DNA from 3 places in the Bacillus safensis genome. Region 1 is predicted to be linked to each of the others. Evidence: a T-box and tRNA genes for the amino acid it is inferred to sense, from the RefSeq annotation. Region 1 holds a T-box; the other regions hold tRNA genes.
The links. A T-box is a leader RNA that pairs with one kind of tRNA and senses whether it is charged. The one in region 1 lies ahead of ileS (isoleucine--tRNA ligase), so its partner is inferred to be a tRNA-Ile.
Positions count from the first base shown of each region.

Region 2: it encodes a tRNA-Ile, which carries the amino acid that the T-box ahead of ileS (isoleucine--tRNA ligase) is inferred to sense. The anticodon was not compared.
Region 3: it encodes a tRNA-Ile, which carries the amino acid that the T-box ahead of ileS (isoleucine--tRNA ligase) is inferred to sense. The anticodon was not compared.

Region 1 is NZ_CP154909.1:1,440,776-1,444,054, forward strand. It holds gene sepF (cell division protein SepF) at 1-96, shown strand, start outside; gene AAYR28_RS07355 (YggT family protein) at 103-384, shown strand; gene AAYR28_RS07360 (RNA-binding protein) at 438-1,214, shown strand; gene AAYR28_RS07365 (DivIVA domain-containing protein) at 1,241-1,735, shown strand; T-box leader at 1,795-2,031, shown strand; gene ileS (isoleucine--tRNA ligase) at 2,091-3,279, shown strand, end outside.
Region 2 is NZ_CP154909.1:248-3,526, forward strand. It holds rRNA gene AAYR28_RS00005 (16S ribosomal RNA) at 1-1,416, shown strand, start outside; tRNA gene AAYR28_RS00010 (tRNA-Ile) at 1,512-1,588, shown strand; tRNA gene AAYR28_RS00015 (tRNA-Ala) at 1,603-1,678, shown strand; rRNA gene AAYR28_RS00020 (23S ribosomal RNA) at 1,777-3,279, shown strand, end outside.
Region 3 is NZ_CP154909.1:23,207-26,485, reverse strand. It holds rRNA gene AAYR28_RS00145 (23S ribosomal RNA) at 1-1,079, opposite strand, end outside; tRNA gene AAYR28_RS00140 (tRNA-Ala) at 1,178-1,253, opposite strand; tRNA gene AAYR28_RS00135 (tRNA-Ile) at 1,268-1,344, opposite strand; rRNA gene AAYR28_RS00130 (16S ribosomal RNA) at 1,440-2,988, opposite strand; gene AAYR28_RS00125 (pro-sigmaK processing inhibitor BofA family protein) at 3,263-3,279, opposite strand, start outside.

The sequences.
Region 1 (3,279 bases):
ATTGGCTCGAATATATTCCTCTGCACACCTGATAATGTAGATGTATCTGGCACAATATCAGAGCTATTGACAGAGGAAGAACCTCAGAGGTGGTAAATCATAGTGATTCTAAATTTCATTTTTAATATTTTAGGAACGGTATTAACGATTTACTCATTCGCGATTATTATTTACATCTTTATGTCATGGGTGCCATCTGCAAGAGAAACTGTGTTTGGCCGTTTTCTGACAAATATTTGCGAACCGTATTTAGAACCATTTCGTAAAATTATTCCGCCAATCGGCATGATTGACATCTCGCCGATTGTGGCATTGCTTGTGATTCGTTTTGCATCATCATATGGACTAACTGGTCTTTACAATATGATTGTGCGCTTCATGTAAACAGGCTGCCGGGCTTGGCACTGCCAGGCTCTTTTACATAAGAGGGGAACAAAATGAGCGATATCTATCAGCATTTTAGAAAAGACGAACAGCCATTTGTTGACCAAGTGTTAGGCTGGAAAAAAATCGCACTCGACCAATATCGAATGAAATTAACAGATTTTCTTGATCCGCGTGAGCAATTTATTACTGAGTCCGTCATCCAGCATGGCGAAGAACTTGGGATCATGTTTTTTGGCGGGTATGAGGGAGCGGAGCGCAAAAGAGCTCTCATTTATCCTGATTATTTAGAACCTTCTATTCAAGATGTTGAGCTGTCATATTTACAGGTGAACTATGCGAAAAAGTTTATTTCCATAGAACACCCGAAGCTTCTCGGTTCATTGATTGGGACAGGCTTGAAGCGTCAAAAATTCGGAGATCTATTATTTTCAGAGGAAGATGTGCAATTTATTTGTACAAGTGATGTCGCCGATTTTGTGCGGGCGCAGCTGACACATGTCGGCAGAGCAGCCGTTTCATTAGAGGAAATCACGCAGGCAGAAATAAAGCCAGTGATCACGAAGACTGATATCAAAGAAGATACCATTTCTTCACTTCGGCTGGATGCTGTATGCGCTGCTGTCAGCCGTCAGTCTCGGCAAAAAGCACAGCTTTTAGTCAAAAATGGGCTTGTCAAAGTCAATTGGAAAGTCACTGAGGACCCTTCCTTTACAATCGGTGAAGGCGATCAGCTCTCTGTTCGGGGATTTGGCCGCTTTAGCCTCAAAACGATTGATGGGAAGACCAAAAAAGATAAATTCAAAGTAACATTTGAGCTTCTGACATAACGAACTTGAATCTGGAGGTGGCGAGGTTGCCATTAACACCTAATGATATTCATAATAAAACGTTCACAAAAAGCTTTCGCGGCTATGACGAAGACGAAGTAAACGAGTTTTTAAGCCAAGTACGTAAAGACTACGAGATCGTACTTCGTAAAAAGAACGAGCTTGAAGACAAAGTAAACGAGCTTGACGAAAGACTAGGTCATTTTGCAACAATTGAAGAGACATTAAACAAATCGATTCTTGTGGCGCAGGAAGCAGCGGAAGACGTAAAGCGTCATTCTGATAAAGAAGCAAAATTGATTATTCGTGAAGCAGAGAAAAATGCAGACCGTATTATCAACGAAGCGCTGTCAAAATCAAGAAAGATTGCAATGGAAATCGAAGAGCTGAAGAAACAGTCGAAGGTCTTTAGAACTCGCTTCCAAATGCTCATCGAAGCGCAGCTTGATCTTCTGAAAAATGACGATTGGGATCATTTACTGGAATATGAAGTAGACGCTGTCTTTGACGAAAAAGAATAAGCGCATCATCTTGACATGACGTGCTCATGTTGCATATAATACCATCATAAATTAACAAGAGATAAACGTTTGAAAGGGACACTCGCAGCTGTCACATGCGTAATAAAGCGAATCAGGGATGGTGGAAGCCTGACATTACGAGACGCTGCAATGAGATCACCCCTTTAGTTCCTTTTCTGAAAAAACCAGTAAGAAAAGGCGTCTGATCACGTTACGATTTTTGAGTGGATAAGCGGCTCTTTCATATCGCTTGTCTAAAAGGGTGGTACCGCGAGACAAGCCTTCTCGTCCCTTATGGGATGAGAGGGCTTTTTTTATTGTTTTTTAATCAGAATTTGCATGTGGAGGAATGGGTATGAACTACAAAGACACCTTATTAATGCCGAAAACAGAATTCCCGATGAGAGGGAACTTGCCGAACAAAGAGCCTGAAATCCAAGAGGAATGGGCAGAGAAAGACATCTATCAAATGGTTTTAGAGCGGACTAAAGGACGCCCGACGTTTATTTTGCATGATGGACCTCCATATGCGAATGGTGACATTCATATGGGGCATGCACTCAATAAAATCCTAAAAGATTTTATCGTCCGTTTTAAATCAATGAACGGGTACCATGCACCGTACGTACCGGGCTGGGATACACACGGGTTGCCAATTGAAACAGCTCTCACTAAAAATAAAAAAGTAAAACGCAAAGAAATGTCTACAGCAGAATTCCGCAAACTATGCGAGGAGTATGCTTGGAAGCAAATTGAAGGTCAGCGCAGCCAGTTTAAGCGATTAGGCGTCAGAGCAGACTGGGACAATCCATATGTCACATTAAAGCCTGAATACGAAGCGCAGCAAATTCTTGTCTTTGGTGAAATGGCGAAGAGAGGCTATATCTATAAAGGATTAAAGCCTGTTAACTGGTCTCCTTCAAGTGAATCAGCCCTCGCTGAAGCGGAAATTGAATATAAAGACAAACGTTCACCATCGATTTACGTTTCGTTTAAAGTAAAAGATGGCAAAGGCGTTCTTGAAAACGGCGAACAATTCATTATCTGGACAACAACACCTTGGACGCTTCCTGCAAACCTTGGCATTTGTGTTCATCCAAACTTAGAGTACAGTGTTCTTCAAGTAGGTGCTGAGCGATATGTTGTCGCATCTGAGCTCGTTGAACAAGTGGCAAAAACGCTTGGCTTTGAAGAGTATGAAGTCGTGAAAACATTAAAAGGAAAAGAATTAGATAACGTCGTTGCAGAGCATCCGATTTATGGTAGAGATTCTCTTGTGATGCTTGGCGACCACGTGACAACTGATGCGGGAACTGGCTGTGTTCACACAGCACCAGGCCACGGGGAAGATGACTTTATTGTCGGTATGAAATACGGTCTTGATGTGCTCTGTCCAGTAGATGAAAAAGGTGTGATGACAGATGAGGCGCCTGGTTTTGAAGGACTATTCTACGAGGATGCCAATAAAGCCATCACAGAACAGCTTGAAGCAAAAGGTGCGCTGAAAAAGCTCGACTTTATCACACACTCCTACCCGCATGACT
Region 2 (3,279 bases), 1.4 Mb from region 1:
TGTAAGACTGGGATAACTCCGGGAAACCGGAGCTAATACCGGATAGTTCCTTGAACCGCATGGTTCAAGGATGAAAGACGGTTTCGGCTGTCACTTACAGATGGACCCGCGGCGCATTAGCTAGTTGGTGGGGTAATGGCTCACCAAGGCGACGATGCGTAGCCGACCTGAGAGGGTGATCGGCCACACTGGGACTGAGACACGGCCCAGACTCCTACGGGAGGCAGCAGTAGGGAATCTTCCGCAATGGACGAAAGTCTGACGGAGCAACGCCGCGTGAGTGATGAAGGTTTTCGGATCGTAAAGCTCTGTTGTTAGGGAAGAACAAGTGCGAGAGTAACTGCTCGCACCTTGACGGTACCTAACCAGAAAGCCACGGCTAACTACGTGCCAGCAGCCGCGGTAATACGTAGGTGGCAAGCGTTGTCCGGAATTATTGGGCGTAAAGGGCTCGCAGGCGGTTTCTTAAGTCTGATGTGAAAGCCCCCGGCTCAACCGGGGAGGGTCATTGGAAACTGGGAAACTTGAGTGCAGAAGAGGAGAGTGGAATTCCACGTGTAGCGGTGAAATGCGTAGAGATGTGGAGGAACACCAGTGGCGAAGGCGACTCTCTGGTCTGTAACTGACGCTGAGGAGCGAAAGCGTGGGGAGCGAACAGGATTAGATACCCTGGTAGTCCACGCCGTAAACGATGAGTGCTAAGTGTTAGGGGGTTTCCGCCCCTTAGTGCTGCAGCTAACGCATTAAGCACTCCGCCTGGGGAGTACGGTCGCAAGACTGAAACTCAAAGGAATTGACGGGGGCCCGCACAAGCGGTGGAGCATGTGGTTTAATTCGAAGCAACGCGAAGAACCTTACCAGGTCTTGACATCCTCTGACAACCCTAGAGATAGGGCTTTCCCTTCGGGGACAGAGTGACAGGTGGTGCATGGTTGTCGTCAGCTCGTGTCGTGAGATGTTGGGTTAAGTCCCGCAACGAGCGCAACCCTTGATCTTAGTTGCCAGCATTCAGTTGGGCACTCTAAGGTGACTGCCGGTGACAAACCGGAGGAAGGTGGGGATGACGTCAAATCATCATGCCCCTTATGACCTGGGCTACACACGTGCTACAATGGACAGAACAAAGGGCTGCAAGACCGCAAGGTTTAGCCAATCCCATAAATCTGTTCTCAGTTCGGATCGCAGTCTGCAACTCGACTGCGTGAAGCTGGAATCGCTAGTAATCGCGGATCAGCATGCCGCGGTGAATACGTTCCCGGGCCTTGTACACACCGCCCGTCACACCACGAGAGTTTGCAACACCCGAAGTCGGTGAGGTAACCTTTATGGAGCCAGCCGCCGAAGGTGGGGCAGATGATTGGGGTGAAGTCGTAACAAGGTAGCCGTATCGGAAGGTGCGGCTGGATCACCTCCTTTCTAAGGATATATGGAGCAGCGTACGTTTTCGTCTTGTTTAGTTTTGAAGGAACTTGCAAAAGATCCTACAACATCATATCTTCGATATGAAAGATGGGCCTGTAGCTCAGCTGGTTAGAGCGCACGCCTGATAAGCGTGAGGTCGGTGGTTCGAGTCCACTCAGGCCCACCATCTTCTATTAAATCGGGGCCTTAGCTCAGCTGGGAGAGCGCCTGCCTTGCACGCAGGAGGTCAGCGGTTCGATCCCGCTAGGCTCCACCAACGTGTTCTTTGAAAACTAGATAACAATAAGTAATACATTCACATTGAATGCAATGCAAAGTTCATCACACATAGTGATTCTTTCTAAAGTAAGAAATGGTTAAGTTAGAAAGGGCGCACGGTGGATGCCTTGGCACTAGGAGCCGATGAAGGACGGGACGAACACCGATATGCTTCGGGGAGCTGTAAGCAAGCTTTGATCCGGAGATTTCCGAATGGGGAAACCCACTGCTCGTAATGGAGTAGTATCCATACTTGAATACATAGAGTATGAGAAGGCATACCCGGGGAACTGAAACATCTAAGTACCCGGAGGAAGAGAAAGCAAATGCGATTCCCTGAGTAGCGGCGAGCGAAACGGGAACAGCCCAAACCAAGAGGCTTGCCTCTTGGGGTTGTAGGACACTCTATACGGAGTTACAAAGGAATGATATAAGCGAAGAGGTCTGGAAAGGCCCGCCAAAGAAGGTAACAGCCCTGTAACTGAAATGTCGTTCTCTCCAGAGTGGATCCTGAGTACGGCGGAACACGTGAAATTCCGTCGGAATCCGGGAGGACCATCTCCCAAGGCTAAATACTCCCTAGTGACCGATAGTGAACCAGTACCGTGAGGGAAAGGTGAAAAGCACCCCGGAAGGGGAGTGAAATAGATCCTGAAACCGTGTGCCTACAAGTAGTCAGAGCCCGTTAACGGGTGATGGCGTGCCTTTTGTAGAATGAACCGGCGAGTTACGATCCCGTGCAAGGTTAAGCAGAAGATGCGGAGCCGCAGCGAAAGCGAGTCTGAATAGGGCGCATGAGTACGTGGTCGTAGACCCGAAACCAGGTGATCTACCCATGTCCAGGGTGAAGTTCAGGTAACACTGAATGGAGGCCCGAACCCACGCACGTTGAAAAGTGCGGGGATGAGGTGTGGGTAGGGGTGAAATGCCAATCGAACCTGGAGATAGCTGGTTCTCTCCGAAATAGCTTTAGGGCTAGCCTCAAGGTAAGAGTCTCGGAGGTAGAGCACTGATTGGACTAGGGGCCCCTACCGGGTTACCGAATTCAGTCAAACTCCGAATGCCGATGACTTATCCTTGGGAGTCAGACTGCGAGTGATAAGATCCGTAGTCGAAAGGGAAACAGCCCAGACCGCCAGCTAAGGTCCCAAAGTATACGTTAAGTGGAAAAGGATGTGGAGTTGCTTAGACAACCAGGATGTTGGCTTAGAAGCAGCCACCATTTAAAGAGTGCGTAATAGCTCACTGGTCGAGTGACTCTGCGCCGAAAATGTACCGGGGCTAAACGTATCACCGAAGCTGCGGACTGTTCTTACGAACAGTGGTAGGAGAGCGTTCTAAGGGCTGTGAAGCCAGACCGGAAGGACTGGTGGAGCGCTTAGAAGTGAGAATGCCGGTATGAGTAGCGAAAGACGGGTGAGAATCCCGTCCACCGAATGCCTAAGGTTTCCTGAGGAAGGCTCGTCCGCTCAGGGTTAGTCGGGACCTAAGCCGAGGCCGAAAGGCGTAGGCGATGGACAACAGGTTGATATTCCTGTACCACCTCCTCACCATTTGAGCAATGGGGGGACGCAGGAGGATAGGGTAAGCGCGGTATTG
Region 3 (3,279 bases), 1.4 Mb from region 1:
ATCCTTTTCCACTTAACGTATACTTTGGGACCTTAGCTGGCGGTCTGGGCTGTTTCCCTTTCGACTACGGATCTTATCACTCGCAGTCTGACTCCCAAGGATAAGTCATCGGCATTCGGAGTTTGACTGAATTCGGTAACCCGGTAGGGGCCCCTAGTCCAATCAGTGCTCTACCTCCGAGACTCTTACCTTGAGGCTAGCCCTAAAGCTATTTCGGAGAGAACCAGCTATCTCCAGGTTCGATTGGCATTTCACCCCTACCCACACCTCATCCCCGCACTTTTCAACGTGCGTGGGTTCGGGCCTCCATTCAGTGTTACCTGAACTTCACCCTGGACATGGGTAGATCACCTGGTTTCGGGTCTACGACCACGTACTCATGCGCCCTATTCAGACTCGCTTTCGCTGCGGCTCCGCATCTTCTGCTTAACCTTGCACGGGATCGTAACTCGCCGGTTCATTCTACAAAAGGCACGCCATCACCCGTTAACGGGCTCTGACTACTTGTAGGCACACGGTTTCAGGATCTATTTCACTCCCCTTCCGGGGTGCTTTTCACCTTTCCCTCACGGTACTGGTTCACTATCGGTCACTAGGGAGTATTTAGCCTTGGGAGATGGTCCTCCCGGATTCCGACGGAATTTCACGTGTTCCGCCGTACTCAGGATCCACTCTGGAGAGAACAACATTTCAGTTACAGGGCTGTTACCTTCTTTGGCGGGCCTTTCCAGACCTCTTCGCTTATATCGTTCCTTTGTAACTCCGTATAGAGTGTCCTACAACCCCAAGAGGCAAGCCTCTTGGTTTGGGCTGTTCCCGTTTCGCTCGCCGCTACTCAGGGAATCGCATTTGCTTTCTCTTCCTCCGGGTACTTAGATGTTTCAGTTCCCCGGGTATGCCTTCTCATACTCTATGTATTCAAGTATGGATACTACTCCATTACGAGCAGTGGGTTTCCCCATTCGGAAATCTCCGGATCAAAGCTTGCTTACAGCTCCCCGAAGCATATCGGTGTTCGTCCCGTCCTTCATCGGCTCCTAGTGCCAAGGCATCCACCGTGCGCCCTTTCTAACTTAACCATTTCTTACTTTAGAAAGAATCACTATGTGTGATGAACTTTGCATTGCATTCAATGTGAATGTATTACTTATTGTTATCTAGTTTTCAAAGAACACGTTGGTGGAGCCTAGCGGGATCGAACCGCTGACCTCCTGCGTGCAAGGCAGGCGCTCTCCCAGCTGAGCTAAGGCCCCGATTTAATAGAAGATGGTGGGCCTGAGTGGACTCGAACCACCGACCTCACGCTTATCAGGCGTGCGCTCTAACCAGCTGAGCTACAGGCCCATCTTTCATATCGAAGATATGATGTTGTAGGATCTTTTGCAAGTTCCTTCAAAACTAAACAAGACGAAAACGTACGCTGCTCCATATATCCTTAGAAAGGAGGTGATCCAGCCGCACCTTCCGATACGGCTACCTTGTTACGACTTCACCCCAATCATCTGCCCCACCTTCGGCGGCTGGCTCCATAAAGGTTACCTCACCGACTTCGGGTGTTGCAAACTCTCGTGGTGTGACGGGCGGTGTGTACAAGGCCCGGGAACGTATTCACCGCGGCATGCTGATCCGCGATTACTAGCGATTCCAGCTTCACGCAGTCGAGTTGCAGACTGCGATCCGAACTGAGAACAGATTTATGGGATTGGCTAAACCTTGCGGTCTTGCAGCCCTTTGTTCTGTCCATTGTAGCACGTGTGTAGCCCAGGTCATAAGGGGCATGATGATTTGACGTCATCCCCACCTTCCTCCGGTTTGTCACCGGCAGTCACCTTAGAGTGCCCAACTGAATGCTGGCAACTAAGATCAAGGGTTGCGCTCGTTGCGGGACTTAACCCAACATCTCACGACACGAGCTGACGACAACCATGCACCACCTGTCACTCTGTCCCCGAAGGGAAAGCCCTATCTCTAGGGTTGTCAGAGGATGTCAAGACCTGGTAAGGTTCTTCGCGTTGCTTCGAATTAAACCACATGCTCCACCGCTTGTGCGGGCCCCCGTCAATTCCTTTGAGTTTCAGTCTTGCGACCGTACTCCCCAGGCGGAGTGCTTAATGCGTTAGCTGCAGCACTAAGGGGCGGAAACCCCCTAACACTTAGCACTCATCGTTTACGGCGTGGACTACCAGGGTATCTAATCCTGTTCGCTCCCCACGCTTTCGCTCCTCAGCGTCAGTTACAGACCAGAGAGTCGCCTTCGCCACTGGTGTTCCTCCACATCTCTACGCATTTCACCGCTACACGTGGAATTCCACTCTCCTCTTCTGCACTCAAGTTTCCCAGTTTCCAATGACCCTCCCCGGTTGAGCCGGGGGCTTTCACATCAGACTTAAGAAACCGCCTGCGAGCCCTTTACGCCCAATAATTCCGGACAACGCTTGCCACCTACGTATTACCGCGGCTGCTGGCACGTAGTTAGCCGTGGCTTTCTGGTTAGGTACCGTCAAGGTGCGAGCAGTTACTCTCGCACTTGTTCTTCCCTAACAACAGAGCTTTACGATCCGAAAACCTTCATCACTCACGCGGCGTTGCTCCGTCAGACTTTCGTCCATTGCGGAAGATTCCCTACTGCTGCCTCCCGTAGGAGTCTGGGCCGTGTCTCAGTCCCAGTGTGGCCGATCACCCTCTCAGGTCGGCTACGCATCGTCGCCTTGGTGAGCCATTACCCCACCAACTAGCTAATGCGCCGCGGGTCCATCTGTAAGTGACAGCCGAAACCGTCTTTCATCCTTGAACCATGCGGTTCAAGGAACTATCCGGTATTAGCTCCGGTTTCCCGGAGTTATCCCAGTCTTACAGGCAGGTTACCCACGTGTTACTCACCCGTCCGCCGCTAACATCCGGGAGCAAGCTCCCTTCTGTCCGCTCGACTTGCATGTATTAGGCACGCCGCCAGCGTTCGTCCTGAGCCAGGATCAAACTCTCCGAAAAAGTACAAAACCGAAGTTTTGCTTTTCGCCAGTTTGACTGACTACCTATGAAGTATCATAGGATTTTTTTATAAAAACTCGAATTAACAGGTACGTTTTGTCTTGTTTAGTTTTCAAAGAACTTGTTTACCGCTTCAGAAGCGACTAGAACATCTTATCACATCCAAGTTGTTAGTGTCAACAACTTTTTTGTTATTATGTTTTTTCGTTTCTTCGTCATCAGCGACGTATATTAATTTACCACCCTATCCAATCAAAGTCAACAATATTTTTCATTAAATAATAAACTTTT